Regions from separate parts of the Paenibacillus allorhizosphaerae genome, predicted to be linked through region 2. Evidence: predicted binding sites of a transcription regulator. Region 2 holds the regulator's gene; the other holds the start of a gene.

Region 1 (14,827 bases), on a different contig from region 2:
AAAGCCCGGAATGGTACGCTTCAGCCATTCGACGATATGATGGACCAACGCCCGCCCTTCGATGGCCCCCCGGGTTAAATCCTCCGCTCTGGAGCCGTCAATTCCGAAAATATGCCCGAAGTTGAAGCCAGCTGTATGATCGTTTACCCAGGAGATGCCCGCCCAATCGCGTACAACGTTTAAAGTCCCTTTGGCTTTCGCTTCGTTGATGGCATGCTTCAGACTTCCACCGAATTCCTTGCAATACTCCATGTACTTCGGACGATTCAGATTGCTCATGACGAAGCACATCGTCCCCGGCTGAAGTTCGCCTTCCTCCCCGCCTTTGGCAAACTGTCCTCCCGCATGATAGGCAAGATCCGCATCGCTCGAGCAATCTACATAGATGCCTGCTTTGACGGCAAACGTACCGGATTTGTTATGAAAAATAACCGCTTCGACCTTCCCCTCCCGATGCAGTACATTGCTGATGAACGTATGGTACAACATTCGCACGTTTGCTTCGATCATTTTGTCATCGAGCAGTTTCTTCAGCACTTCGGAGTCGATCGGCACCCAATCCAGCTTGTCTCTCCACAGCTGTTGAAATTCCGGCTCCATTCGCGATTTCATCTCATTCAATATTTCGAGCCCGATTCCCCGAATGACCGGCTTCTTATGATCGGTGAAAGGGCACCATGCCGGAACTTGGGAAACGGTAGCCATCCCTCCAAGATACCCTCGCTGCTCTATAAGCAAAACGGACGCACCACACCGCGCAGCTGCCAACGCGGCGGCGACGCCTGCGGGTCCTCCACCCGCAACAAGCACGTCGACTTCATCGTACAACGGTATCGGCATGGCCGGCATGATGATTCGTTTGTCCACAATTTCATACCTCCTATAGTGGGATTCAAAGAATCCGGTAAATTTAGTGTAATATAATGAGATCTGCTTTCCTATAGTAATCTCATCGGGCCGGGGAATCCCCATACAATCTTATAGAGACTAATCAAAAGCGTATTTCTGAACGAACCATAATGAGATATAAATCCCAATATTGGCGAAAATGGCCCGTGCTTTTAATGCTTTTGCATCCCGCGGCAGCTTCCCGGCTCAGGGTCTGATCGACAACCCCTCCTTGCACCCGTTGTCCACTCCCCTTCTGTCGTTCGTACTTCGGATCCGATGCTATTATTGTAAGCCGGGAAGTACCGTTTTCCTATAGTAATCTCATTACCGGATATAATACTTTGGTGACTGAAAAGAAAACGAAATAGAAAATTGTGAGCTTGGGACTCCCCCCTGCAAATCATCGAACAATACCTAAAAAAAAGCGCAGTGCAAACGAAATGATTCGTTTGCACTGCGCTTTCAACATGGACTGCACTGATGACAAGAACGCTGCCCCGGATTCTTCCTCGAGAATCCTCGGGCCGAATAAAGGCCATAAGGGCAACAGTGGAACTAATTATTTAAAAACCTAAAGCATTCGAACGATCGGCGAGCGCCGTGATCAGTTCTTCCTCCAGCTTGAAATGCCCCTCCAAAATCTTTTTGGCCTGCAGCAAATACAGTGCCATTTCCTTCGCCTCCGAACATCGGATGGGGCCATCGCTATCTTTCACGGCATCAATGTAAGCATCCAAAAATTGCATCGGCAGTTCATGTTCCTGCTCCATCATAACAAGCGGCCCCGGTTCTTCCCCGAAATACCATACCGCGATCGGAAACATTTTCTCTTCTTCCCATTTCGCATGAGCGGCCAATTCATCCCTGAAGTTTACCGTTTTCCTTCCTAGGTCTCTCAGCGTTCCCGTCCAATTGACGGCATCCTGGTTGAAACCGATCATTTTGGCCATGCCGTACAACTCGAGCAGGCTCTCCTGCAGCTTTACATGTTCCTTCCGTAACTGCTCAATGTATTCACTCAGCCTGAGCAGTGTATCTGTGGTATGACCGAGCAGCATGTCTGTCGATAACGGGTGATTCATGATCCATCCCTCCTCAAGAAATGCCTGCTTGTTTCTTGTGAACCGTATTAATGAGACAACGATAGCATCTCTTCCATATCCTCTTGAGCGTTGCCGATTAATTTCAAGCCAAACGTATTGACCAAAACATTCATGACTCCGGGAGTAATGAATTCTGGCGGCTTGGGGCCAATACGGATATCTTTAATTCCTAAGCTGAACAATCCGAGCAGAATAGCGACGGCCTTTTGCTCAAACCAGGAGAGCACGATGCTGACCGGCAAGTCGTTGATGCTGCAACCGAATGCATTCGCCAGCGCCAAGGCGATTTTAACCGTTGAGCCGGAATTATTGCATTGCCCCAGATCAATGTACCGCGGGATGTCCGTTCCTTGCACGGTTCCGTAGTCGATATCATTAAAGCGGAATTTTCCGCAGGAAGTCGTCAAAATAACCGTATCGTTTGGCAGTGAGGTGGCAAGCTCACGGTAATACTCGCCGCCGCTTCCCGGGGCATCACAGCCTGCAATGACAAAGAATCGTCTGATTTTGCCTGCTTTAACAGCATCGATAATTTCCGGGGCGAGCCCGATAACAGTTTCATGGTGGTAGCCTGTCGTGAGCACCTGCTCGGATTCAACGCTTGCGGTTGGAAGCATTAACGCTTTTTCGATAAGCGGCGTAAAATCATTTTCTACGATCTTGGTGACGCCTTCAAGACCGGCGATGTCATACGAGAAGAACCGATCCGCATAGGTTCCTTTAATCGGCATGACGCAGTTGGTTGTCGCCAGGATCGCACCCGGGAATTGTTCAAACAGGCGGCGCTGGTCGAACCATGCTTTACCGATATTCCCTTTCAGATGAGAATACTTCTTCAGCTTCGGATATCCATGCGCCGGAAGCATCTCAGAGTGCGTGTAGATATTTATGCCTTTTCCTTCTGTTTGCTTCAGCAGCTCCTCAAGCGCATACAGATTGTGGCCGGTAACGACAATTGCGTGCCCTTCGATTTTATTTTGTGATACCTTTACAGGCTGCGGAATCCCGAAATGCGTCGTGTGGGCCTGATCCAGCACATCCATGATGCGTACGGCGGCATTGCCCACTTTCATCGCCATATCGATATGCTCTTGCACATTGAAATTGGAATTCGTGAGCGTCATGTATAACGCTTCGTGTGTAATCCGGTCAACCTCAGGGTCGCTGTAACCGAGTTGTCTTGCATGCGTTGCGTATGCGGCGATTCCTTTCAATGCGAAAATCATCGTATCCTGCAAGCTCGCAATGTTCTCATCCTTCCCACAGACACCGATCACTTTACAGCCGCCTTTGGCGGTTTGTTCACATTGATAGCAAAACATAGAGTTCATCCCTCCGCAATTTATCGTTCTGTGTTCCTTTCGTACATAGACTAACAGAATCGCGATCGGCTGGATGTGACACATATCACAAAGTAAACCTTGGTTTGATCATCATCGTAGGGAATCCAAGGTTTACGGCTGCCCAGTTAATGCACGTGCTTACACCGCGGAAAAAACCGCGGGAAGAATGCAGTACCCGCGGTAATGAATATCATATCTATGGTGTAGAGAACTGAGTATTCTTTTTACTTAATTCAGTTTTTAATTCTTGCCCGACATATCCTTTGTCTCCAATCATTTGTGCTGTTGGAAATTGTTCCGTTAAATCTCTAACTAGACTTATATCTGTCTAAATAATTTCACTCTTAAATTACGAACCGGACAACAAAGTGGCATTGGTAAGCTACCTATAATTGAAAATTTCGGATATTGCACCTTTTGTTTGGTAAGAAAAATTCGAATCATTTTTATCGTTTTGTGACTTTACCTCCCAATTGTCCGTTTTTTTCCACAAGAGTAATGTCAGCTGGAATTTGCAGCTTCTCTACCAGCTTTCTCATATAGAAAGCGGTGCTGAGCCCGGAGATGCCGCCACCTACGATAACGATCTTCTTCCGTATGCCCCCATCGTATATTCGTCCCTTCCGCGAAATATGCGGATTGCCCATTTTTTAATGAACCATCGCTCCTTCCAAGGGAAGGAACTTGACGATATCTCCAGCCCGGATTCCCGTTTTCGTCGGCGGTACCACGATAAGGCAGTTGGCATCCTTTATCGTCACGACGGCGCTCGACTTATCAGTTCCAACCGGTCTGACATAGATCATGCCTTTTTCGCTAAACCAAACGCCCCTGACATATCGTGCGTAGGCGTTCACCTTCAAATAATCTTCAGCGAGAAAAGCGGTATGCTCTTGGGCCGTTACTTCAGCACTCGCTTGCATACTTGACAAGACGGGACGGACGAACAGCTCGAATCCGACGTAACAAGCCGAAGGGTTCCCGGATAGTCCGAACAGCAGCTTATTTTGCCATAGGCCCGCACTCGTCGGACTGCCTGGCCGCATCGCGACTTTGTTGAAAAGCGTCGTTCCTTCCCATCTCGCGAAAAAATCGGCCATAATATCGTAATCTAAACGCATGCTCATTTGGATATGATTTTGTGTCGCGATCAGCTCACCGCTCCCTAGGAAAAGAAATAATCCATATCCGTCAATATTTGTTCTGTCAATGGGTAGACCAGCTCTTCTTCCATATGAAGATGGCCTTTCAGAATATGACATGCTTGAGTCAAATGCTCCGCCGTACCGACGATCTTGTCGTCATCCGAGGAAACCAAAGCTTCCGCCAAATCCGTAAAGGCATCCAAATACGCTTTTGCCAATTCGTGGTCCTTTTCGAGCACCCAAAATGACGGAATGATGGACGGACCTGCGCTCTTATGAAAGTAATCGTTTAAAAACGGATATAATATTTGTTCCTCCCAGATGGAATGTTCCTCAAGCTTCGTGTTCAACAGAAACGTTTCCTGCACCAAACTTCGAAGCGTCCGGACCCGCATCTCCGCATCGCAGGAACGAATCACGGTCTTTGCCTGCTCCTCCAGCTGAAAGATCGCCTGCTTCAAGGCCTCGTGTTCTTCCTTCAAACGGACCAGTGCATGATACAATTCCGTCGGATGAGCAGGCTCCGTTACCGGTAATGTTACCATTGGATTCCCTCCCCAAAGGCATGGATCGTTGCTATCTGTCTTTATTGTAGCCTTTGCTCCACGCATGGTTATTTTCAACTAGATTTCCCTCTCACATCTTTAATGGCGGAGCCGAAAGTCCGATTACATTCTGCAAATTTCCTTTGGACAATGTTCGCATTGACATATATTTCGAAGAAATTCAAGTTTTTTTATAACGACGTGTCCGTCCTGGTATTCAATCACTTCTTCCTTCTTCAAGTCGCTCAGCATCCGGTTGACGCTTTCTCTGGTAGCCCCGATCATATCCGCCATTTCACTGTTGTTTATTTTCAAATCAATGTAAATACCGTGCTCGGTCGTTACGCCATAGGTATTGCTGAGCCGGATGAGAAGGGAACATATCGCGCCAGGTTTCCCGAACATGAGCAAGTCCCGGAACTTGGTCTGCGTCAAACGATGCATCAGGCCCATCCACTTCATAAACTCGATAGCCAAATCCCCGTGCTGCCATAACAGCACTTCTGCATCCTTACGCTGGATGATTCCGATGCTGCCGCTCTCCGTCACTTCCGCGCTGAAACTGTGAACCGAATCCTGAAATGGATCCAACTGCCCGAACAAGTCACCTTGTTGATGAAGATACATCGTAAAGCTTCTCCCACTGTCCGAGGTTTTCGTAGTCCTTACGCGACCGCTGATAACAAAGTATAATTTGTCGGCGGCATCCCCTTCCCAGAAAAGATAGGCTCCCTTTTCTACCCTTTTTGTATACATAATGCTTTTCAGTTTATCAAGGCTTTCAACTGATAACACCTGGTCAATTCCTCTTCGCTGGATTTCGGGCATTGCACACGAACCCCTTTCAATTTCTTGTTAATCTAATCATAGCGCTGTTCGAATCTTTTTTTTATCGGGAGTTCCACTGATCTTTCAAGAGAAAAGTCCTTATTTTGTTGTGAGGTTCAGCACAGGAAATCCCCATATAGATTGGCACTTCTATCGGGAAATCGGCAAAAATGAGGGAAGTTTTCCTGATGTACTTTTAAGGGAATTCCCTGACTTACAAACGATCCAAAAAGAACTACAATAATTGATGTGAGCACGAATGGTGATCTCGCTTCACGGTGGAACGGAGGTGGCCCAAGAGATGCCCCTGATCACGCAAAAAATAACAAACGAGCTGGAGCGCCTGTGTCATAAAACTTCAAGCCATTTCGCCGCGTTATCGTTGGCATTGCCGAACGAGCAGCGATTTCGGTGGCTATATGCTTACGGCAACCGGAGCGAACGCTACAAGAGAATGGCTGTGAAGCCAGGGGCCGGACCCGACGGCTTATCCCTTAGAACGGGCAAACCCGTGTTATGGAACGAACAAACGGATCACAGTGGCAGGGTGATGTACGAATGCCCGCTGCTGACGGCCGAAAAACTTAAAACAGCCGCGGTTATGCCTTTAAACGAGGTAACCGGTCTGCTGTTCATAGCAAGACGCACTTCAGAGGCATACACGAATCGGGAGTTGATCTGCCTGCAAGAACAGCTGCCTTATTTATCCGAAATCCTGATATCTTCCTGAATAGGCAATTACGCCGACGTTTCGGAAGCCCGCGTCGCCATCCGGGACCAGACAAAAAACCTACTATGCGGAGGTTATCTGCGGATAGTAGGTTTTTTGTCTTCCAACTTTCAGCTTACTCCGGCAGCTCGGCCATTAAGGGATAAATCGTTTCTTCTTCCATTTGCAAATGGCTTTTAACCAAACGGCATGCCTGCAGCAGTTGCTCGGTACAGCGCCCGATGCCGGACGGATCCGGATTCCTGAAGATTTGCTCGGTCTCCTCCAGGAAGAGATGGAAATACATCGCAGCCAGCTCTTGTTCCTTTTCCAGCATCCATAGCGAAGTCGTCACGACCGGCCGGATCGGTAACTGAGAATATTCCGTCAAGAACGGGAACAGCTGCGTATCTTCCCAGTCTGAATGTTCGTCCAACTCCGCCAGTAAAGCTAGCGTTGTGTCCCTCAGTTCCTTCAGCCGCTCACGACGCACATTACGCTCCGCTACATTTTTGAGCTGGCTGGCCATTGTTTCCAGGCAATCTATAACGTCATACAAGTGATTATGTTCATTGCGCAAACGAGCGAAAGCGCAAGCGGGATCAGCCGTAACGTGCGTGGCGCCCGAACCGAATGAATAAGAAAGCCGTTCCGTCATACACATACACTCCTTATATCAGGTTTATCTTTGCCAGTCCGCCGCTATCCGATGAGTAAGTTCTATGTTGCGTTTTTCACAATCTTCTCGCTGCGACATGCCTCACACTACAGACCCAACCGATAATTCATTTGAAGCGATTCGTAAAAGGAAACCGCTTGTTCATAATCTTCCGGCGTGTTAATTGCGGTAACAAAACGGGGATCGATCTCTTTCTCTTTAAATAACGCTTCTGGCAGTTCACACCATAGCAATTTTTTAAGCATTGCCGAGAACGAGACCTCATCATTCTTAAGGAGTTCTCGAATCGGCTTGGCACAGCTTTTGTCGTATATGCCATGGAGCGGATATACTTGATTGCCGATCCAAGGAATGACCGCATCAATGGCATCCTTCTTACACGATAACATGAGCTCGGCTGCCTCGGCCGAGATAAAGGGCATATCGCATCCGACCACCCATACGTTTGAATGAAACGACAGAGTTAGTCCCGAAAACATTCCTCCAAGCGGACCTTTTTCTGGAAAATAGTCGGTAATAATCCGGATTCCTCGGTCTAACGTACGCAGATACGGTGCTGGATCCATCGCTACGATGACGATTTCACTGCAAATTTTATTCATTTCACGAATTTGCCGATCAATAAAGGTCATGTGATCCAGAACAAGAAACGCTTTGTTTTGCCCGTTCATTCTACTGTTTTTGCCTCCTGCCAAAATCACCCCGGACAGCATATCTGATCTTCCCCTCTCTGTGATAGACTCCTTTTCTCTTCGTTCATATATTAATAACACCATATTAATTAACTGTTGACAGTGATATGTGTCACTGGGCTTAGCGCATCCGGACATTAAAATCAAGCTTCTGACATTTAGATTTGCATAAAGGTACAGGGATAGATGATCTTGAATTCATTCGATAAGGGTAAAAAAAGAGAAGCAACCCACCTGGGGATGCTTCCTTGGTTTAGCGATATTCCAAATCGATTTGTTAATTATCAGCATGCTCCTCCCCGCCATGGAACGTATTCACAAACCGATGGGCGGCGTTCGTCAGCATCTGAAAAAGCATTTGTCCGGGATATTCGTTCAATCCGATCTCGTTCATTGCTTCGCGCATGCAGGACAACCATGCCTCAGCGCGTTCGGGTGTGATCCGGAAATGAGCATGCACTTCCCGCATGTTTCCGAATCCGTATTTATCCGTATATAACGTCGGCCCACCGGTAAACTGGGTCAGAAACAAATATTGTTTGGCCCGAATTTCTTCAACGCCGTCTGGAAATAACGGTTGAAGGGCCGGGTGCCCATACACTTTCGGGTAAAAAGCGTGAACGAGCCGATCGATCGTATCCGCTCCTCCAATTTGTTCGTAAAGGGATGGCAATGCATTGCTCTGGTTTGCCGCGGAATAACTCCTATTTGTATACATCATATTAATACCTCCGTTTTAATTTCGTACATATCTCATTTTAACCGGAGACTTTCCTTCGAGTTGTGATTCCACTCACATTATGACTACGATCATATCCCCCATTCCGCTAAATCGGACTCCGGCCTCAGCCTGGTAGGCTGGCAGACTCTGGCCATTTGGACTGATAGATTTTTCACATTACAAAATTCCCCTTTTTTTAATACGGAATTCCCATTGAACCACAACAACAGCCGCCTGTATAATATTTCCATACCATACCGCCCAGTTGGTATTGGAATATCGAACAAGCAAAGGAGATCGGCTTAGTGAAGAAAAGATTTTGGACCATTGGACTATCATTTGCATTTTTATTGGCCTTATTGATCGTACCCGTACAGCAATCATTCAGTGCATCCGAATCATCGGCCAATGCGGACAGCGTCTCTAGTAGTGCATTGAACGGGCAATATCATCTGGACCATGTCGTAAAAATTTATGTTCCTTCCACGATCAAAGGAGATATACCCATCAGTAAAGAAGCGCATGAAAAGTTCGTTGATCAGGCGCTTGCGCAATTTTCAGACTGGTTCGGCGGCGCTACGGCCGTCGAGGGAACAGGCGCTTGGATGGACAAAGACAAAAAATTGATCAAAGAAAAAGTGACGATCGTATATGCCTTCGCGGAAAAGCTGGATAAAGAGGACGTGAACCGAGTCGTTACCTATGCGAAGCAATTGAAAGAGGATCTCGTGCAAAATTCCGTATCCATCGAAGTTGACGGCAAGATGTATTTTATTGAATAATTCCAAATCACAGCAATTAATCAAGAGACAGAAGCGGCCCTTCTGTCTCTTGGATAAGCAATTGGTGATCGATTGTTTCACTATATAATAGTATTACTTATTATGGTCAACCATAATAGGCAAGTTCTCAAGAGATTGTCCTAACACCGAATCGGCTAAATGTTCGGTGACCTCGAATCCCGCCACCGGCCGAATATCGGCGAAACGTTTGACAAATGCGGTCAAAGCGATGCGCGCTTCCATACGAGCTAGCGGGGCGCCCAAACAGAAATGCGGTCCTGATCCAAAACTGAGATGGTGTTGAATATTCGGACGATGAATATCAAACTCTTCCGCATGGGCAAATTCGGATTCATCCCGGTTGGCGGAGCCAATCCACGCTACGATTACTTGCCCTTCCTTCATCTCATGCCCAAAAACATTAGTATCTTGAGCTACCCTGCGATCCATATGAGCCGTAAAACGGAAGCGCAGTACCTCCTCAATCATATTGGGAACTAATGATACGTCGGATCTCAACTCCTGATAAATACCCGGCTTGTCAAACAATATGCAATAAAAGACATTGGAAATCAGTTTCGTCGTTGTTTCATTCCCCGCACCGAGCAGTCCGATGGCGGACATGACCACTTCTTCATCCGTTAATTGTTCCCCCTCCAGTTCGGCTTTCGTCAAGTCAGAGATAATGTCATCCACAGGATGCTTCCGTTTTTCTTGGACGATGGGAAACAAATAATCACGAAATTCCTTCATTGCCTGCCTTTTTTGTTGGTCGATATCGACAAAAGCTTCTTTATTATAAGGGAGAAACAGGATATCAGACCAGGATTTAATGAGTCGACGATCTTTGGAAGGAACACCGAGCAACTCTGCGATGACAGTCACCGGAAGAGGGATCGCCAGCTTTTCCATAATATCCAACGTTGATTCGCCTTCCATATCCGCTATCAATTCATCAACAATGGCTTGAATTCGAGGTTCCCACTCTTTAAGGCTGCGGGGAGTGAACGCTTGGGATTGAAGAGCGCGACGTTTTCGATGTTCCGGCGGATCGACCATATTAACATTGCTTCGATTATCAAAACTCTTACTGGGAGTGGGGATTAAGCTTCGCTCTTTTTTATTGGAAAATAATTCATGATCAAACAGTACTCGCTTGGCATGTTCATATAAAAACACATTCCAGACATCCTGTTCGGCATCGTAAAAGACAGGGCTGTTCTCCCTCATCTCTTTGTACCAAGCAAAAGGTTCCCATTGCGATTGCTTCGACTTCAGCTTCGAAATTTCGTTCAAAAGGATATTTTGATTCATTGAACCAATTCCTCCTCAGACTAAATTTACACCATGTTTTATAATTTACACAATGTAAATTTATTTTATCCTGACATTATTGTACTTACAAGCTACATTCTTTGCCGCGGTGTAAACTATCATGCATTCAATTCTTTTTTTGTTGTTTATCTCGAAGTAATAAGACGCAATGCCTGGAATTTGTAGTTTATTGTTTTGGACATCGTAGACTTAAATTACACTGTGTTGTATAATTAACATCATATAAAATAGATGATATGGGTAGACTCATAATTACAAGCAACACATAGCGATCAAAATCGTGAAATTGTAGCTTCTATATGAATAAGGAAGGGAGAAGCAAAGGATGGATAATACAACAGCTCGCACGGACCCCCGCATACTTCGCACACGCCAGTTGCTTAAGGATTCTTTTATTGATTTGCTTCAGGAAGTGGATATAGAGAAAATAACGGTAAATCGCCTCGCCCAGCGGGCCACCATCAACCGCGTAACCTTTTATCTTCATTATCGGGACATTCCGGATATGCTGGAAAAAATGGCAGACGAAATGAATGAAGAGATTTATAGGGTATTGAAAAAAACGCCGGAAAATCCGAATTCCGTGGAAGAAGAAGAGCTGACGATGCTGGTTAATTTGCTCGAGCATATTGCAGAACATGCGAAATTTTACAAAGTTATTCTTGCCAAACAGACCCCCATCTTTACGGATCGTCTGTTGAAGCTTCTGACAGAATTGATTACTGCAAAAATAGAGAGAATGGATGGTGACTCCTACTATTTATCGGCCGGTTTTCAAAAAGACATCGCCATTTGGTACGGCTCTTCGGCCTTGATTGGTACAATCGTGGCTTGGCTTCGAAACGACTTGCCGTATACGCCACTCTTTCTTGCTAAGCAATTTTTTTTGCTTCACAAACTTGATACTTGTTGCAGGACCCCAGGTTGATTATAAACAAGACGCATATTGTATGTTTTAATACATCGAATTCCCTTTTATTGTGAACGCCAACCGTGCGCTGCAGGAGTTTTTTCCGATGAGATAGCGCTGGCCTGCTTTGACGATGGGAGCGCAAATTAGCCGAGTAGCCGCGAGGAAATGATCCTGCATCTACTCGGCTTTTATTATGCTACTCCGCTGTTGGCCAACCATCTCCTCAATCCGAAATAATTACTTTCTTGCTTTTCTCCAAACAAAGAACGTCGCCGTTCCTATTACAGCAATTCCAATCATTATAACCCAGATATATGGATGTAACCTGTAAAGTTCACCTTCAAGATTAACTTGTTCCGTTGGAATTTTGCCTTCACCTAATACAGCTAAATCCTCTTGCGCTTGACCTAATACATTCGTCCGGTCGCAGATTATTGTTATAAGTAACTCTTTGTCTCCGTACATGGTAGATGGGTGGGCATAAACTAAGTATTCCTTACTTTTTTCAAAATGAAATCCACAGTCTCCTCCACCGCTTCCCGTGTGAATAATGATTTGAGATTCATTTCCACCTTTCCATATATGGCTCACTTCGAATAGTACAGCTCTCGTTACGCTTCCATTCAAATATCTTTGCTCCTTTACTTCAAGGACACGACCTGCAAAAACTTCTTGCGACCGACTGAACTGCGCTACGACATCTTGGGGGCGAGCACATGAACAAGCATGAACCGTCGAAGGAACGAAGCTCGTCATGATACTTAAAAATAGAACAGTCATCAAAATCAAATTTGTAATCTTTCTCACTACAATCCCCCTCTCTAACTATGACATCGTAAACAAATTACGTAATTTTATAACGATCCATATTTACCAAATGTTGCAAGCCATGTCTTACTATTCTTCCCAGTGGACTCGGGTCTATTGGAATGCCCTTTTTTTCCTGAGGAGTTATGCGAATAATCCAAGCTATACAAAAATGGCAAGACCATACGCCTTTTAAGCCTAAATTTTCTGAATGATTGCGGTTTCAGGGTAATATATAATGATATACAATTGAATGAACAATTTCTTACGGTAATAACATTTGTTTACACCGCAGCCGGTTGGGAAACTCATTCAATTTATAAATCAATATAAAAAATAATTTTATGGAGGTAAGCGTATGAAGCGTATGTTTACAAAAAGAATGGGAACGATGAACAATTCCTTGATACCCGGAAAGCGTTTTATCCTTTTTGTTGCCTTACTCCTTTGCCTAACGATGATGATACCCATCACAGCCAGTGCAGCATATTACAACACCTACACCGACGTCGCAACGCTCAACAATGCAAATAGTGCTTACGCCGCACAGGGATTTGCCGTCGGATCTAGCTACGTCTATTCCGTAAAAGTCAACAGTGACAATACCACGGCAGTCATTTACCGTACCAAAATGAGTGACGGAACCACTACGCTCATGACAAACGGTGATAACGGAACTACTTACGCTACCTACCTCGGCCATGCCAACGATGTGGTGCTGAGCACAATCAACGAAGAATTTTATATGTTCGTAGTCACCATGAACGCCGGCAGTATGAGTCTCGTGAAACTGAAGTATGTAGGAACGACATATTACAAAGTTGGTAACTACACCATCAAATACAATGGTGCAGACAAAGCGATGTCGGGTGTGAAAATTACCAGCAAAGACGCTACCAACATAAACTTTCTCTTCAAATCCGGTCGAACTTTGTACAGGGGCACACTCCCGCTGACCGCAAACAGCGGGACAATTAATGTAACCTACGGCTTTTACCTGAATATTGAAGATGCACTGGTCAACGGCAGTACCATATCTAATATCACCTCATATGCATTCCAGGGTTTCGGTTATTATAACAATACAATATATGTTCCAATGACATATCAAAACGTCAGCATTGTACTTGTTTATCGTAATATATCTACTGCCTCGGGTACCATAGCTGCAGATAATAATTTGTCATTCCGCATTACGTCCTCTGCATACCCTGACCTTTTTGAGATCGAAGGCGTCGGAATCGCCAATGGGGATAAACTCTGGTTCAACACCAATCGAAGAACAGCACCGGGTGATACCGCTCATGACGGAGTGCACTATTTCAACGATTACAGCGCTTCCTAAATAATATTATAGGCTACAGGCAGTCACCGGGGCTCGTTTGTACCCATTATTATCAAGAACGTGACTAAACATAAATACGGCGGGTCTTAAGACTTGAAACAAAGTCTTAAGACCTTATTTGATGATGCGATATCTAAGATGGGTTGTCCCATGGGATTCTACGATCCTAATAGTTTCAAGCTGGATACATTCGGATCCGATATGATCAAACAACCGAATCCCCTCCGTAAGCAGTACGGGGGCAATATGCAGTTGGATCTCGTCAAGGAGAGACGTTTTAAGGCATTGTTGGGCTACTGCCGCGCCACCCAGCACATATACGTCTTTATCGAACATCTCATTCAGGACTTCGCTTTTCTTAATCCGGAACGGTCGAACACAAAAGAGGAGCTGCCGTCAAGCGTGCTCCTCCATTATGTTTCTTCCTTGGTACCGGTACGAGTATCGTCTTTGATTTCCGTTGATGAGGTGCGTCTGTGCCTAGGAATTCGTGTCTTTACTATCCGAAACTTTAGCCTGCATATGTTCTAGTTGGGCTTTGTAAAGCTCTTCTTTTGCTTCCTGTACGTCTTGCTCTCGATTAACATTACTATGTGCTGCTTCATTCAGCGTGTGGAGTGCATGATTCAGAGAATTTTGGGCTTGTGTCCTCTTGCTCTGCTCTTGATGGTTCGATTGTTGGTCAGTCATTAAGTATGCCTCCTTCATGTTTTACAGCAAAGTTAATATGGTCAGAATGTACATATGTAATTCATATTTTTTGGCAATTAGGCAAAATTATTTATTAAGAGTAGCCCATCTTCATCTTTATGTATTCAACGTATTTAGTTGGTGTTTTGACCAATTACTCGCCAATAACGACAATTTCGGAAAGCCCCGTCTCGTTGGTCAGCGCCTTTTCGATCACCACTTTGATGGATTTGACCTTTCGTTCCGCAAGATTGACTATCGCGGCGGCACCGGGTTCGGTAGGAAACTCGATATCTTTG
Region 2 (14,827 bases):
ACATAGACGGGAGAAGTCCTACAAAAGTTACATTAATTAATAGATTATTTCTTTTCGATCTCGATAATTTTGTCATCCAGCACATAAATCGTCACTTCTTCGTTCTCTACGAACGCACTCGCTGCGACGGATTGGGTCCCTTTGTGCAAATACGCTTTGGCGAAGAAGTTATACGTTGTTTTGTCGTTGTTTGAGGTTGGCTTCAAATAAAGCTGATTCAGCACCGTATCATAGGAAGAAATGGTGCGCTTGGACGGCGTAGCGACTTGAATAATCGTTTTGTCATTCGCGTCTTTAATAATTTCCACGCGGTCGTCCGGTTTGATCGAGCTCAGCGCCGACGAAATCGATCCGTTCAATTTAACGGTATACTGTTGACCGACGGGCAGTACCTGGACGCCGCCCTGGAAGTCCTGAATTGTCAGCGTACCGAGCGATACATCCATCGAAGTAACTTTCCCGCGAACCGTATTGAGCAGTACAAGCTGATCCAGCTTCGTTCCGTTGAACGTTGCCTTCACATATTCGTCAAGCCCAATATCTTCGAAACTGTGAGAGGCTTTTCCGGGATTGACGATTTTGTCGTTGTTCTCGATGACAAAAGTCAAAAGCGTCCCGTTCTCGTCTTTTACGCTAAGCTGGCGGGTACTGACGTTCGTAACCAGCGTTTTGTAAACGCCGACCTTCTTGACCGCGATCGAGCTGATGTATTCCTGCGCACCGCTGCTGATGCCAAGGGCAACCGTATCCCCGACTTTCAGGTCGGACATCGTTGCGCCCGTTTTGTCCAACGTTTCGACCGGCGTGGTCGATCCGCCCTTAAACGAAAGGTTTTGGCCGCTGGCGCTGCGGATCGTGATTTCTCCCATTTGCGCATTGAGCTGCGCTACGGTTCCTTCGATCTTCGTCGTATTTGCGATTTGCACGATTTTGTCTTTGGAAATCTTCAAATCAACCTTCGTATTTTTAACGAAAAGCGTTTGGAAGCTGCTCATCGGAATCGTGCTGTCTCCATAGCGGATAATCGTTTTGTCTTCAAGCTTGAACGCCGCTACGCTGCCGTTGTCCGTAGTAATCGTAAGCACTTTCGAATCGTTATCGTAACTCAAAATGGAAGCAAACGTATATTGCTTTACCGAACGGTTAGTGACGGTCGTATTGATCACCTTATTATTCAACAGGTCGAGCTTTAACTCGTCGCCGACTTCCAGATCGTACAAGCTGGCGCTGCTCATTCCCTCGATCGTTACAAGCGCGTTGGTGGCGATATAGTATGCCTCCAGCGCGGTGCCGCCGCTTCTGGTGATCGTCATGATTTGTTTGTCATCGCTCAAGCTGATCAGCTTACCTTGCACCGTTTCGCCGAAATCCGCCTGTTTCGTAATTTTTATTGCTGTAAGTACATTTGCTTTTACGTCATAGGTGACGGTATCGCCTACGCGCAGCTTGGTTAAATCAACAAACGTGCCGTTCGCTTGAGTAACCGCAACTCCGTTTTTCGTGGAATACGTTTCGTTTTGTCCGCTTTTTTCTAGGAACGTGATCTGGTTTTGATCCTTGTCGATGCTAAGGACGGTTCCTTCCGCCGTTTTGCTGACGGGAGCCTGTTTCACGACAATTTGCGTAATTTTCGGATCTTTGAGCAGCGTAACACGTTGAAGCGCGATGATGCTGCCTGGCGCAATTGAACCGATGCTCAAGCCGCGTCCATCTTTATCCGTTACCGTAACGTTCTGGGCGATTTCGAATAATTTCTTTTGATTGCCTTGCTGAATCGATACGATCATTTGGTCCAAATAAATTTCGTTCAGCGTGCCTTCGTTCGTTTCCAGTTGCTGCTGATCGTTCGTTAATTCGATATACAGCGCGTTGCCCGAATTTTGTACAACATAAATTTCGTTCGTCAGCTTGATGGAAGACAGCGGAATTCGCGTATCGTCCTTGGCATTATAGACGACGGTATCCGATGTTATCGAATAATCCTTCGTTTCGCCCTGCGCATTCAGAACGCTGATCTTCCGGTCTGTTTGTCCCATCAGGTAGCCGGTCATGACGCGGTCGGAGCGCGTCGTCAGATGCTTGTCCGCGCGGCTGAGGAAGGTGGCCATCTGCGCCCGCGTGACTTTTCCTTTCGGCTGAAACGTGTTGCCGTCCATGCCCTGCACAATTTGAAGCTGTACTGCGGCATTTACATATCCATTCGCCCACGAAGACATCTCGGTGGCATCATTGAACGTCGAGCCTTGGGTTGCCTGCTGATTCGCCGAATTTTGCTTGCCGATCGCGCGGATGACAAGCTTTGCTACCCATTCGCGTGACGCTTCGCGCGAGCCCCATGCGGTTTTCGAAGCGCTGTCGGCCATTTCTTCCTGTCTGTCGATCAAGCCGCGCTCGAATGCATACGCAACGTAAGGTTTAAAAAACGTATCCACGCTGACGGGCAGTACCGTATCCGCCTTGCTCTTCAGCGCTTCGGATTCAAGCCCCATCATGCGCAGCGCCATGACGATGACTTCCTGCTGCGACACGGTGTTTTCCGGTCGATATTCTTGCTTTTCGTATCCTTGGATAATCCCGAGGGAAGCCAGCTTCGTAATATGTTTGATGGCCCAGTGCGTGGCGCTTACGTCGGCAAAACTGAGCACAAGTCCGCCAATGGCACTCGTGGAAGTATTCGTCACGGGGTCCGCCGCATAGGCCGGACTGCTCATTAGCATGGACAGGGCGAGCGCGGCCGCGGCCATTTTTCGCATCTGTTTTTGTTTGTTCCTTTTCATGAATAAACTCCTCTCGGTCTATCGGTGTTCAATTCGTCATGATGTTATTTCTGGCCTCGCTTGAATGGGTGCGGAAGATCCATATGCCCCATCAAGCTCTCCACTTTCTTCCCGTCGAGCAAAACGTCGAACGTTTGAACTTCGCTAAATTGGAACAGCGTGTTTTGCAGCGCGCGCAGCAGCATCTCCTCCCCGCCGGAGCCGAGTCTTGATTCCGGTGACATCGATAAATCGATCGTCAACGCGCCGTTTTTGAATACAACGGACTTAAAGGTGAAGCCTTTAAATAAAGGAACGGCTTTCGGGTCGCTGCTGACCGTAAGCGCTTTGAGCGCGGCTGCGTACTTGTCCTGGTCCTGTTTATACGTTATCGATACTTCTTTCTCAACAAGATTCTCCAGCTTGTCATCAGAGAAATAAGCTTTCATTTTCAACTGCTTTTCCTGAGGCTGTACCGGCGTTTGCGGCGTCTGGGGCGAGGTACCCTGCGTATTGCCGCTCCCGCTCCCTTGCGAAGATGTGGCAGGAGGTATTGCTCCTGTTCCCTGCGGCGCAGGCTTTTGCCCGCAGCCCGATACCAGCAGGGCGACGACGGCTGCTGCTGCCATTCCTTTATGCCATTTCTGTAGCATCGTTACCCACTCCTTAGTCGATATTCAGTTGCTTCTTGATCGCTGCGACGATGGATGCGGCAACTTGGTTCTGGAACGATTCCGAATACATCTGCGCTTCATCCGATCGATTCGATAAAAAACCGATTTCAAGCAATACGGAAGGCATGGTCGTATTCCTTATGACATGGAAGCTTTCTTTCTTCACCTTTCGATCCGGGAAACCTGTTCCTTCCAACAAATACTTGTGCATCAGGTTCGCGAATTCCTGACTTTGCGGTGTGTAATAATACGTTTCCGTCCCGGACACGTTTTCTTTGGTAGCGGAATTGCCGTGAATCGAGACGAACAGGTCGGCCTCGATCTCATTTGCTTTCCCCGCGCGATCCGACAACTCAATGAACGTATCGTTTGATCGCGTCATGACGACTTCGATCTTGGACTCCTTTTGAAGCAGTGCGGCCACTTTCGTAGCGAGCGGGAGCACAAAATCTTTCTCGTTTCGCTTCGTTACCGAAATCGCGCCCGTGTCCGTGCCGCCGTGCCCCGGATCGATCACGACTCTGTATTTTGACTTCACTTGTCCGGTTTGACCGATCTTCACGGAAAACTCACCGGTTGGCTGCACATCCGTCATCAAAAACTCATATTTTTTCGGTAAATCTATTACTATTCTAACGATAGATGGCTCATTTGAAAATAGCGAATAACGAATTTGCGAGACTTGCTCGTTTTTTTCAGCCACAATTCCTTCCTTGTTCGGACCGACTTTTGCCGCGAGCGACTCGTCAAGCTTGGCCTTCGGCACGTCGATGACGATCCGGTACGGTTCCGCCAGTTGAAAAGCTTTCGGTTTCAATGTCTTGTCCGTCGTTTTTATCGTGACCGTATCCCCTTGAAGCAAAATGGCTTGTACGAGCGATTCACCCGGGTTTACGGTTTTGTCACCGCCGGTGGCAGGGGGCGTCATCGTATTCGGCTTTCCGGACGTCCCTGCGTTCTCCGTTTTATTGTCCGTTGGGCTATCTCCCGCTTTCACGGTCGTTCCGGGGTCTGTCGAAAATGCCGGTTGATCCTTGGAGGCGTCTTTGGACGGATCTTTGGGTTGATCTTTTGACGGATCTTTTGATGGATCTTTGGTTTGTCCCGCTGCCAAATCTTTCGATGGATCGTTCACGTTGTCCTTTTGCCCGGACGTCTCGCCTGCGTTGGCACTGCCGGGCTTGCCGTCCTGCGCGGAGCCGTTCGCTGCATTATTGCCTTGTGCGGTCGAATCCTGCTTGGGTTTATATAAAAACACCGAACGCGTCGCTTCCTCCCAAGTCACATCTACGCCAAGCTGTTCGCTGACAAAACGGAGCGGCAGCATCGTATTACCTTCGATAATCGCGGGAGCCGTTTCCAACAAGTACTGCTTGTCGTTAACGACTGCGTTTTTCTTGTCGATGAACAGCTGGATGCTCGTTTGTTCCTTGTTAATCGTTACTTTGCGCTCTTTGCCCTCCCATGCCACCTTGGAGCCGATCGATTCGGCGATGATGCGCACCGGCACGATGGTATTGCCCCCCACGATCTGCGGCGAAACCTCGGCAACGAGCGGCTTACCGTCCATAAAGAGCTGAACGGACGGCATAGCGGCATTGGCAAGGGTCGGCAGCAAGAGGATCGACATCAGCAGCATGATGAACCAAGCTGTAATCATCTTCATTTTCTGCACCTCGTTATGTATGTTTTTGAAGATTTATGTGGAACGCCGGAGCACCATCGTACTCCATGCCGTATTAAGGAACACACTGGCGAAATATACCATTATCTTAGACTTAATTCTACCAAAAAAGTTGCACTTTCTGCTAGTTTCTGATGAATTAAATAGATTACATGCGAATGAGCCAGAAAAACGGAAAAATCCGGCGGTTTTTGCACCGCCGGATCTCAATTTGCTTAATTAAATGGTAACGGTTCTCGATTGCTCGAGCAATTGTCTGAATTGCTCGCCTGATAATACTTCCTCATGGATCAAAATCCCAAGCGACTGTTCGAACACTTCCCTATGCTGCTCAAGCATCGAACGCGTGGCTTGCGTCAACTCTTCAAGAATCGATGCATTCTCCTTCATCAATTCCTCTTTGGTCACCATGTCGCGGTCGATAATGCCGAGCTTGGTAAGCCCGGAATCCATCATCGTTCGCACCATGTTCAGCGCCTGCTCGAAATCGTTGCGCGAGCCTGTGCTGCGCCCGCCGTAAAACATCTCTTCGGCAACGGCACCGCCAAGGGCGATCATAATTTGATGCTCGATTTGTTCCTTCGTGTACAAATATTGATCCTGCTGCGGGTTATGCCGCACGAAACCGAGTGCCTTGCCCCGTGGGCTAAGCGATACCTGTGAAACGGAACCCGGGCGTACAAGCTCCGCCGCTATCGCATGTCCGAGCTCATGTAGGGCTACGCGCTCCCGCTCCTCCTTCGTCGATTCACGGTCTGTCTTCTCGCCCAGCATCACTTTATCTACCGCAAGCGACAGATGCCGCTGCTGGATGTTCTCCGACTCATCGCGCATTGCATAAATCGCCGCTTCGTTCATGACGCTCTCAAGCTGCGCCCCGGAAAAATGAAACGTTTCCTGCGCAATCGACTCGAGATTGGCTTCCGGAGCAAGCGGTTTGTTTTTCGCATGGATGTTAAGAATGTGCACGCGGCCCTTTTTGTCCGGCAAATCAACTTCGATATGCCGGTCGAAGCGTCCAGGGCGAAGCAGTGCGGGATCGAGCATCTCCTTCCGGTTCGTAGCGGCCATAATGAGAACTCGCGGCGTTTCGGTCGTATGAATTCCGTCCATCTCCGTCAGCAGCTGATTGAGCGTCTGATCGTACTCGCGATGCTGGCCGCCGTCTCTTTTACCGCCGATGACGTCGATTTCATCAATAAAAACGATCGCGCTATTCTTGTTTTCCTTCACGGCTTGTGCTCTCGCTGCTTTAAATAAGTCGCGAATCCGGCTGGCGCCGACGCCTACGTACATTTCGACAAATTCGCTGCCGGACGCCGCCATAAAGATCGAGTTCGTGTAATGCGCCGCGGCTTTCGCCATCAGCGTTTTCCCCGTTCCCGGAGGCCCGGTGAGCAATATGCCTTTGAGCGGGCGTATCCCGAGCCGCTGTATATCCTCGTAGCGAATCAGGAAATCGAGCGCTTCCTGAAGCTCCCGCTTCGCGCGGTCTTGACCGCCGATCTCGTCAAATGTCAAATAGCTCGGCGCCCTGCTGCGCGATTTATGGTCGGAACCGACGCTCATACCGTTTCGGGCGCGCGTCATAAACAAAAATGTACCTAAAATAACGGTCATAAATAATACCGGAATAATGTTTACGCCAATAAACAATAGAAAAGCAATGAGAACCGGCACGGCGCCGATCATTATTTCTTTTCCGTACTTACTCATTCGGCCACACCCCCAATTGGGCCGGCGTCCGAGGAAGCATAACATATTTGCTGTTAGCGCCGTCGGTAAGCGTGATGTACACAAACTTATTATCCATCTCCGTCGCTACTTTTAAACCGCCGCCGCTCTGCTGCGCACGCGCTTCAAGCGCAGCCGGGATTTTCGCATACTGCTTCGTCTCCATCGCCTGAGCGACTTCGAATAAAGCCGAAGACCACCACGCATCCAACTTAGGAGAATCGGCGTTTACGACTTTCAGATTAAGCTCTTTTTTGCCAAGCGCCGTTCCGCCGTCTTTCATGATACGATCATACACTTCCCGGAGACTCGTTCCGGGCGCCAGCTTCAGCTCCATCGACGCTTCCGTTCCACCGAGATTCATGGAAACCAGCTCCACACCGGGAATGGAAGAAACGACTTTATTTAAAGGATTTTCCATCGCATAACTTTGATATCCGAAATATCCGCCAAAGAGTACAGCGGCTGAAATTACAACACTCGTCAAGACAGGCAAGAGACGTATTTTCATTCAATAACGTCCCCCTTTCTATGAATATATCATATTTTGTATACCATGAGTATATCACATGATATATATCAAAGCGAATGCAATGAGTGGCAACCTATCCAATCCACAATAAGGCCAAACGAATATCTCCGGGCTGACCTAACAATAAAATAAAAGCTTCTGAATCAACGACTTTTGATCATAATATATAAAAAAAGCCGCGAATACGCATCTATTGCGCACTCGCAGCCTTATCATTATCGGATGGACAATCTCCACGTATCCATTAACTGCCCGTCCTTAAACGTATAATAATCATAAAAATATTGGTCTTTCTTTTCTTCACCGGGAGGCAGCTTATAAAAGATTTCCCATACCGGTGCGTTGTTCATGATGCCCGGCAATGCCCTCACGATTGTGGCATCGGCATGCCGTTCCATTGTTGCAAGCTCGGCCTGCTGCGCCGTAATGCCCCCCGCAGCCATTTCCGAACGAATTTCATCTTCCGCCACCCATACGACCACCGGCTGTCCGATTTTATCTTCGCCTTGAATGACCGTGTACGGCTTTTGGCCCACAAAGCGATCGACCTTGACCGCCTTTGTCAAAATCGTCTTTTCGTAGGCCGACAACACCGCGGCCCGCTCCCTATTCCATTCTTCCTTCATAACCGAGTTGAAGAACCAGCTTGACAAAGCAACAGCAACGATCACGATTGCCGAGAGCAGCAATATCACTTTCCACTTGGTCTGCATCACCATGCCGCATTACTCCGCGGTTAATCGTTCAAAGCATTGCTGAGCTTCATATTTTACCTTTTCTTCGTCCAGCGTCAAGCACTCGCCGTTTCGGACAATAAAACGACCATCGACGCATACGTCCGTCACATCCCGCGAAGAAGCCGAATAAACGACATGAGAAATCATATTGGTCCGCGGGTAAAAATGCGGTTGATCCATATCCATTGCGATGAAGTCGGCCTTCATGCCTTCTTTCAACGCCCCTACGTCATTGAGCCAAATTGATCTCGCCCCGTCGAGCGTCCCCATTTTTAAGGCATCCCAAGCGGCAACCGCTACCGGATCGCCGGATACGCCTTTGTGGATCAAAGCGGCCAGCCTGATCTCTTCCAGCATATCGAGGTTGTTGTTGCTGGCGGCGCCATCGGTTCCAAGCGATACGAGCACGCCGGCCTTTTGGAGCTCAGGCACGCGCGCAACGCCGCTTGCCAGCTTCAAGTTGCTGCCCGGATTATGCGACACGCGGACATCATATTTAGCGAGCAGTTCGATTTCCTCGTCCGTCAAATGTACCGCATGAGCGACTAACGTGGGACGTGTGAATACGCCGAGCTTTTCCAGATGCGCTACCGGTCTCAAGCCGTATTGGTCTACGTTATCCTGCACTTCTCTTGCCGTTTCAGACATATGGGTATGCATCGGCAAATTGAGATCATGCGCTGCCTGGACGATTCTTTCGATATAATCCGGCGGGCAAGTGTACGGACCGTGCGGCGACATCATCGCCGTAATGCGGCCGTCGGCTTGTCCGTGCCAATTTTTCGCGAACTGAATCGCTTCGGCAAGCTTCGCATCCTGAACGTCACGCGGACAAAGGCCGATAACCCCGCGGGTCAAACATGCACGAATCCCGCTGACCGCCGACGCTTCCGCCACCTGATCCATATGATCGTACATATCGACGAACGTCGTCGTCCCGCCTTTGATCATTTCCAGCAGCGACAGCATCGTCCCGATCCTTACGTCGTGGGAAGTGAACTTCCCTTCCATCGGCCACATTTTTTCCTGCAGCCACACTTGCAGCGCCATATCGTCCCCGTAACCGCGCAGCAGCGACATCGCGGCGTGCCCGTGCGTATTGACGAAGCCCGGTAAAAATAATTTCCCTTTGCCGTCTACCTTCTCCGTATATTGCTCCAGCGGCTGCGGCAGCTGCTCACCAATATATGTAATCTTGTTGCCTTCAATCTCCATGTATCCATGAATCAAAGGCGAATCCTCATTCATCGTTATAAACGTACCGTTATAAATGATTGTTTTAGTCATTTTCGCTACACGTCCTTTACTTTCCGATTGCGACTCCATCCTCCAATGTACCCCTTTAAGCTCGTAAAATCAAGCATGTACTGTTATAAATTAGTATGGCTTCTTATAAGAAATTGTTCATGAACATCCTTTAAACGGGTGAAACTATGATTGCATTCCCATGATGTAGTATGTTATTTTTATTTTTGTGTGAAATCTTACAAATTTTCTACATAAATCTTACAAATTTCACTCGTTCCATTTGCTTTCAGTGTAGGGGTCTGTGCATGTGCAACACAAAAAAATACAGAGAAGAACAATTTTAGGAGGAAAAATCATGCTGTTTTCAAAAAAAGACGATACCGATTTTCTGCTTCTGTTGATCCATGCCTCGGAGAATACACTGGAAGCGGCGCAAATGTTTCGCACCGCCGTTATGGGGGACGAGCCGCCCGCGACGTACTATCCGAAGCTGAAGGAGCTCGAGAGCAAAGGCGACAATATTACGCATCAAATATTCAAAGGCTTGAACAAAGTGTTCATTACGCCGATCGACCGTGAAGACATTATGGAACTCGCTTCCAAGCTCGACGATGTGATCGATGGCATTGAAGCGACGATCGCCCGTTTCGATTATTTAAACATCACCGTCTCGGACAAGTATATGAAAGAATTTTCCGCAGTGATTGTGGCGAGCTGCCAGCACATCCTTGATTCCTTCAAGCTGTTGTCCAAAAAAAAATATTCGCAGCTTACGGAGCATACGGTACAAATTAACAGTTTAGAGAATGAGGCGGACCGTTTAATGCGCGAAGGCATTCGCGAAATATTTACGAATCCGAAAGACCCGTACCATGATTTTAAACTGAAAGAGCTGTATGAGCGGCTGGAGCAAACGACCGATGCTTGCGAAGACGTGGCGAATATTTTGGAGAGCGTTGTACTTCGATACTCCTGACGTTGTTCCTTCAAGTAAGCAAATTTTGGAACAACCAAGCTCACGTAGGAGGAATTTATGTTAACTATATTGATTATCATCGTTGCACTTGCGCTCTTGTTCGATTTTATTAACGGTTTTCACGATACGGCCAATGCGATCGCAACTTCGATATCGACAAGGGCGCTATCGCCGCGTTTCGCTGTAATGATGGCCGCCGTGCTGAACTTTGTCGGCGCGGTCTTTTCGTCGGAGGTAGCCAAAACGGTCGGCGGCAAAGTGGCGAATCCGGCTACGATCGAGAATGGGATGCACATCGTTATTGCAGCGCTGTTGTCCGCCATTATTTGGAACCTGGTTACATGGTATTTCGGCATCCCGTCTTCCTCCTCGCACACTTTGATCGGTTCGCTCGCCGGCAGCGTCATCGCCGGTGCAGGGGTTTCCTCCGTCAACTGGTCAGGCTTTAAGGAGATTGTTCTGATTCTGGTGTTCTCGCCTATCGTTGCTTTCGGTACCGGCTTTCTTGTGATGTGGATTATCAAAAAGCTGATCCTCGCTACGGGCAATCAGTCTCGCACGAAAATGAACCGCGTTTTCCGCTACCTGCAAGTCGTTTCCGCGGCGCTGCTCTCCTTCTCCCACGGCGGCAACGATGCTCAAAAGGCGATGGGAATTATCGTATTTGCGCTCGTAGCAATGGAATACCAAACCGATCTGGATGTGCCGCTGTGGGTCAAACTCGCGGCCGCTACGGCAATGGGACTTGGCACATCGATCGGGGGCTGGAGAATCATTAAGACGATGAGCAAGAAATTGTTGAAAATCGAACCGATCAACGGATTCGCTTCCGATCTGAACTCGTCCATCGTCATCCAAGTGTCCACGCATATGGGTATGCCTTTGTCGACAACGCATGTCATTACTTCATCGATCATCGGGACCGGTTCGGTTTTGCGGTTTTATGACGTCAAATGGGCGACGGTTACCCGGATGATCATGACTTGGATCATTACGATTCCCATTAGCATTGCGCTCGCTTATCTCATTTACAAAGTCATCTTCGTTTTCTCATCGTAATAACGAAAAAGACAAGCCTGCAGCGAATTGGCTCGCGATCAGGCTTGTCTTTTTTTTATCTAATCCAAGTAATATGCCAAACTTTGAAGCTCGGTCGTAAAATCGGCGTGATGCACCCGAATCTCGTTCGGCACTTTTATAATAATCGGCGCAAAATTCAATATCGCTTCGACTCCGGATTCCACGAATTGGTTCGCCACGGATTGCGCTTCCGCCGCAGGAACGGTAATGATGCCGATGCGCACGTTCAATTCTTTGATCGTCGGGCACAGCTCCTGCATCGGTTTGACCTTTAAATTGTTGATCGATTCCCCGACTTTGTTCGAAAGCGCATCGAACACGGCTACGATCTTCATATTGTCCTTTAAATAAGCGTTATAATTGCATAAAGCGCGGCCCAGATTGCCGGCCCCGACTAATGCGACGGGGATCACTTTATCCAGTTTTAAAATTTGCCTTATTTTTTCAATCAAATAATCGACGTCGTACCCGATCCCTTTTTTCCCGAACTCCCCGAAATAAGCCAAATCTTTACGAATTTGCGCAGGATTCAGGTCCAATTTTTGCCCCAAATCCTGCGAGGATACGGTTTGTACGTTTTTTTTATGCAATTCATTTAAAAACCGTAAATATACGGGCAGCCGGCGAACGACCGCTTCGGAAATTTTCATCGTTTTCGTCATGCTTCGTTCACATCCATCCACTGCTTTATTCTTGGCACCAACTGATTCGAGGGCATATGTTCGATTTTCGGACCCGGCAGCGAGTATAAAAAGTATTTGCCGTACGTTGTATCAATGACCCGGGTGTCGTAAATAATGACGATCCCTTTATCGGAAGCGGTGCGCACAAGACGGCCGAATCCTTGTTTAAAGCGAATCACCGCCTGCGGTACCGACAATTTCATAAAAGCGTTCTGGTTCAGCTTCTTGAGCTTTTCCGTCTTGGCCTCGACCAGCGGATGATTGGGCGGCTGAAAGGGCAAGCGTACGATCGCCAGACACGTTAGCGCATCACCGGGAATGTCGACACCCTCCCAAAAGCTACTTGTCCCGAGCAGTACGCAAGCCGGGCTGTTCTGAAACAGCCGCGTCAGCTTACTCCGGTTGCTGCTGTCCACACCCTGGCCGAGCACGTTGATGCCAAACGGAGCAAGCATATTTTTCAATGCGGTATGCGTGTTTTTCAGCATCCGATTTGAGGTGAACAGCACCAGCATGCGGCCTTTCGTTTCCAGCGCCACCTCAGCAAGCGATGGTATCAGTTTGTCCAGGAACTCTTTTTCGCCGCTGCTTCCGCCGCGAAGCGTAGGAAAGTCGCGCGGGATGGCGACTAGCGCCTGCTGACGGTAATTGAATGGCGACGGCAGGAGCACCGTCTTCAGCTTGCCGCCGTCGGCATCCTCCCGCCTCAGCCCTAATTGATCGCAGGTGTAATCGAACGATTTGCCTACGGACAACGTGGCGGAGGTCATCACTACGCTATCTTTGGCATCGAAGAAATGCTGCCGAAGCAACGCGCTCACATCAATCGGAACGCATGTAAGAAGCAAGGACCGGTTCTTGTTATAGCTGCCCGCTTCCAGCCAGTGTACATAATTGTCGTCAGGCATTGTGATGAAGAAATGCAATGCGTCGCGATGGCGCTGCAGCTGCTTCACGGTTCCACCCAAGTCGGTGACGAGGCTTTGAATGTTATATTCCTCTTGATGATCTTTCATCTCGCTGAGCATTTTATCGAGCCGCTTCAATGCCTCGTTGAATCCCGAATGCATGTTCTCTTCGATCAACGCCAGTTTATCCCAACCCGCAGGGAGCGAATCTTTCATTACGCGGTATACGTACGAACTGCCTTCGGTTTGCGACGGATCGCTGCGGGAGGCGACAAGCTGGTAAAACAGCTCCGTAATTTGATCCCATTCTTCTTTCAGCGAAATCAAATGATCGATGACTTGATCGATCACCGCGCACCATGCTTTCGGCCGTTCTTCCTCGAATATATGAATACGCGAACGAAGGGTCGAAAGCTGTCCGGAACGCGCATCTTTATACAACCAAAACAGCGTATTCATTAAGCTGTGATAATGCAGCTCAATGCCCAAATGCTTGCCTGCCACTTCTTCAAAATGATGCGCTTCGTCAATCACCAGATGCTTATACCCGGGCAGCAGCCGGTTTTCCGCGATCATGTCGGTGAACAGCAAGGAATGATTCGTTATGATCACATCCGCTGTATTTGCATCGTTTTTCGCGCGGTGATAAAAACATTTTTTAAACCATGGACAGTTGCGGTTCAAGCATGATTCCGAATCGCTCTGAACGGTATGCCAAAACTGCCTGCCTTTGCCGGCAAAATGCAGTTCTTCTTCGTCGCCGCGCTCTGTATCTCCAAGCCAAACGAGCATTTGTCCGGCGGTAATCCGATCGTCACGGCCGTTCTCAAAGTCAAGCATGTTGATTTTGTGCTCGAATTTGCGGAGGCACAAGTAGTGACTTCGGCCTTTCAATACCGCGGCTTTGAACCCGACAGGAAACAAATGCTGGAGCAAGGGCACATCCCGTTCGCGAAGCTGCTCCTGCAAATTGATCGTATGTGTGCTGACGACCACTTTTTTATCTTGCTTCAATCCGTAAAAGAGCGCGGGGATTAAATATCCAAGCGACTTGCCCGTACCTGTACCGGCTTCGATCATCAAGTGCTTCCCCTGTTCGAATGCGGATTCAACTTCTTTCAGCATTTGAACTTGGGATTCCCGGTCTTCATAAGCTTCAAACCGCTGCTGAAGCACCTGCTTCAAATGGTTGTAAAAATCGCCGAACTCCCCCGGCATCGCTTGAATATCCACTTCGCTGCGAACCGCTTCTTCCTCTCCCCAGTCGCCGACACGAAGCGCAAACTGACGAAAGTAGGATTCTGATTCCGAATCTTGATGCGGCAGCGACTCTTTAAATTGTATCATTTCATGCAGAAACCAAGCAAAATCGTTAGCGGCGGAATCGTCGAACACCATCTCGAGCCGTTGAAGCGTTAATAACGGAAGCTTTTGCAGCCGCTCTACGCATTGGAGCCAAATGAGCGCCGTCACTTCGGCGTCACTGTCCGCTTGGTGCGGTCGCTCGTGCTCAATGCCGAATTCGTGGCACACGGCGCTCAGCTGCAAGCTCGATAAGCCTGGGAACAATACGCGCAGCGCGTCCATCGTATCAAGCACCCGGCCGTCGAAGGAAAAATATCCGCTCTCGTCAAGTCCGCGCTGTAAAAATGCGAGGTCGAACCCAACGTTATGCCCGACCAGTACGGATTCCTGCAGGAAAGGGACCATCTCCGCAATGACCGAATCGATCGAGGGCGCATCTTTCACCATCTCGTCGTTAATTCCCGTTAACGTTGTAATTGAAGAAGGTATACTCATACCCGGATTGACGAG

The links. Region 2 encodes Rex, which represses fermentation and respiration genes when NADH is low (regulators of the CRP and FNR family bind a similar motif). Its sites were predicted from a motif close to TTGTGAAATATTTCACAA; they were not measured.
Region 1: the regulator Rex is predicted to act here: its motif matches at 3,390-3,407, upstream of hcp (hydroxylamine reductase).

The regions. Positions count from the first base shown of each region.
Region 1 is NZ_JBHSRV010000003.1:167,218-182,044, forward strand. Features, by position in the region: gene ACFQI7_RS14045 (FAD-dependent oxidoreductase) at 1-867, opposite strand, end outside; gene ACFQI7_RS14050 (hemerythrin domain-containing protein) at 1,455-1,973, opposite strand; gene hcp (hydroxylamine reductase) at 2,021-3,316, opposite strand; gene ACFQI7_RS14060 (FAD-dependent oxidoreductase) at 3,784-3,984, opposite strand; gene ACFQI7_RS14065 (molybdopterin-binding protein) at 3,988-4,464, opposite strand; gene ACFQI7_RS14070 (hemerythrin domain-containing protein) at 4,503-5,027, opposite strand; gene ACFQI7_RS14075 (Crp/Fnr family transcriptional regulator) at 5,151-5,855, opposite strand; gene ACFQI7_RS14080 (GAF domain-containing protein) at 6,157-6,585, shown strand; gene ACFQI7_RS14085 (hemerythrin domain-containing protein) at 6,701-7,222, opposite strand; gene mobA (molybdenum cofactor guanylyltransferase) at 7,330-8,073, opposite strand; gene ACFQI7_RS14095 (globin domain-containing protein) at 8,213-8,656, opposite strand; gene ACFQI7_RS14100 (DUF3574 domain-containing protein) at 8,962-9,438, shown strand; gene ACFQI7_RS14105 (cytochrome P450) at 9,532-10,761, opposite strand; gene ACFQI7_RS14110 (TetR/AcrR family transcriptional regulator) at 11,099-11,701, shown strand; gene ACFQI7_RS14115 (hypothetical protein) at 11,924-12,493, opposite strand; gene ACFQI7_RS14120 (hypothetical protein) at 12,852-13,838, shown strand; gene ACFQI7_RS14125 (dihydrofolate reductase family protein) at 13,953-14,174, opposite strand; gene ACFQI7_RS14130 (hypothetical protein) at 14,319-14,528, opposite strand; gene ACFQI7_RS14135 (glycoside hydrolase family 43 protein) at 14,683-14,827, opposite strand, start outside.
Region 2 is NZ_JBHSRV010000002.1:730,380-745,206, reverse strand. Features, by position in the region: gene ACFQI7_RS12145 (S-layer homology domain-containing protein) at 45-2,777, opposite strand; gene ACFQI7_RS12140 (GerMN domain-containing protein) at 2,822-3,409, opposite strand; gene ACFQI7_RS12135 (N-acetylmuramoyl-L-alanine amidase) at 3,423-5,096, opposite strand; gene ACFQI7_RS12130 (AAA family ATPase) at 5,334-6,830, opposite strand; gene ACFQI7_RS12125 (hypothetical protein) at 6,823-7,359, opposite strand; gene ACFQI7_RS12120 (cell wall elongation regulator TseB-like domain-containing protein) at 7,596-8,099, opposite strand; gene ACFQI7_RS12115 (amidohydrolase) at 8,106-9,404, opposite strand; gene ACFQI7_RS12110 (DUF47 domain-containing protein) at 9,721-10,341, shown strand; gene ACFQI7_RS12105 (inorganic phosphate transporter) at 10,399-11,400, shown strand; gene ACFQI7_RS12100 (redox-sensing transcriptional repressor Rex) at 11,460-12,083, opposite strand; gene dinG (ATP-dependent DNA helicase DinG) at 12,080-14,827, opposite strand, start outside.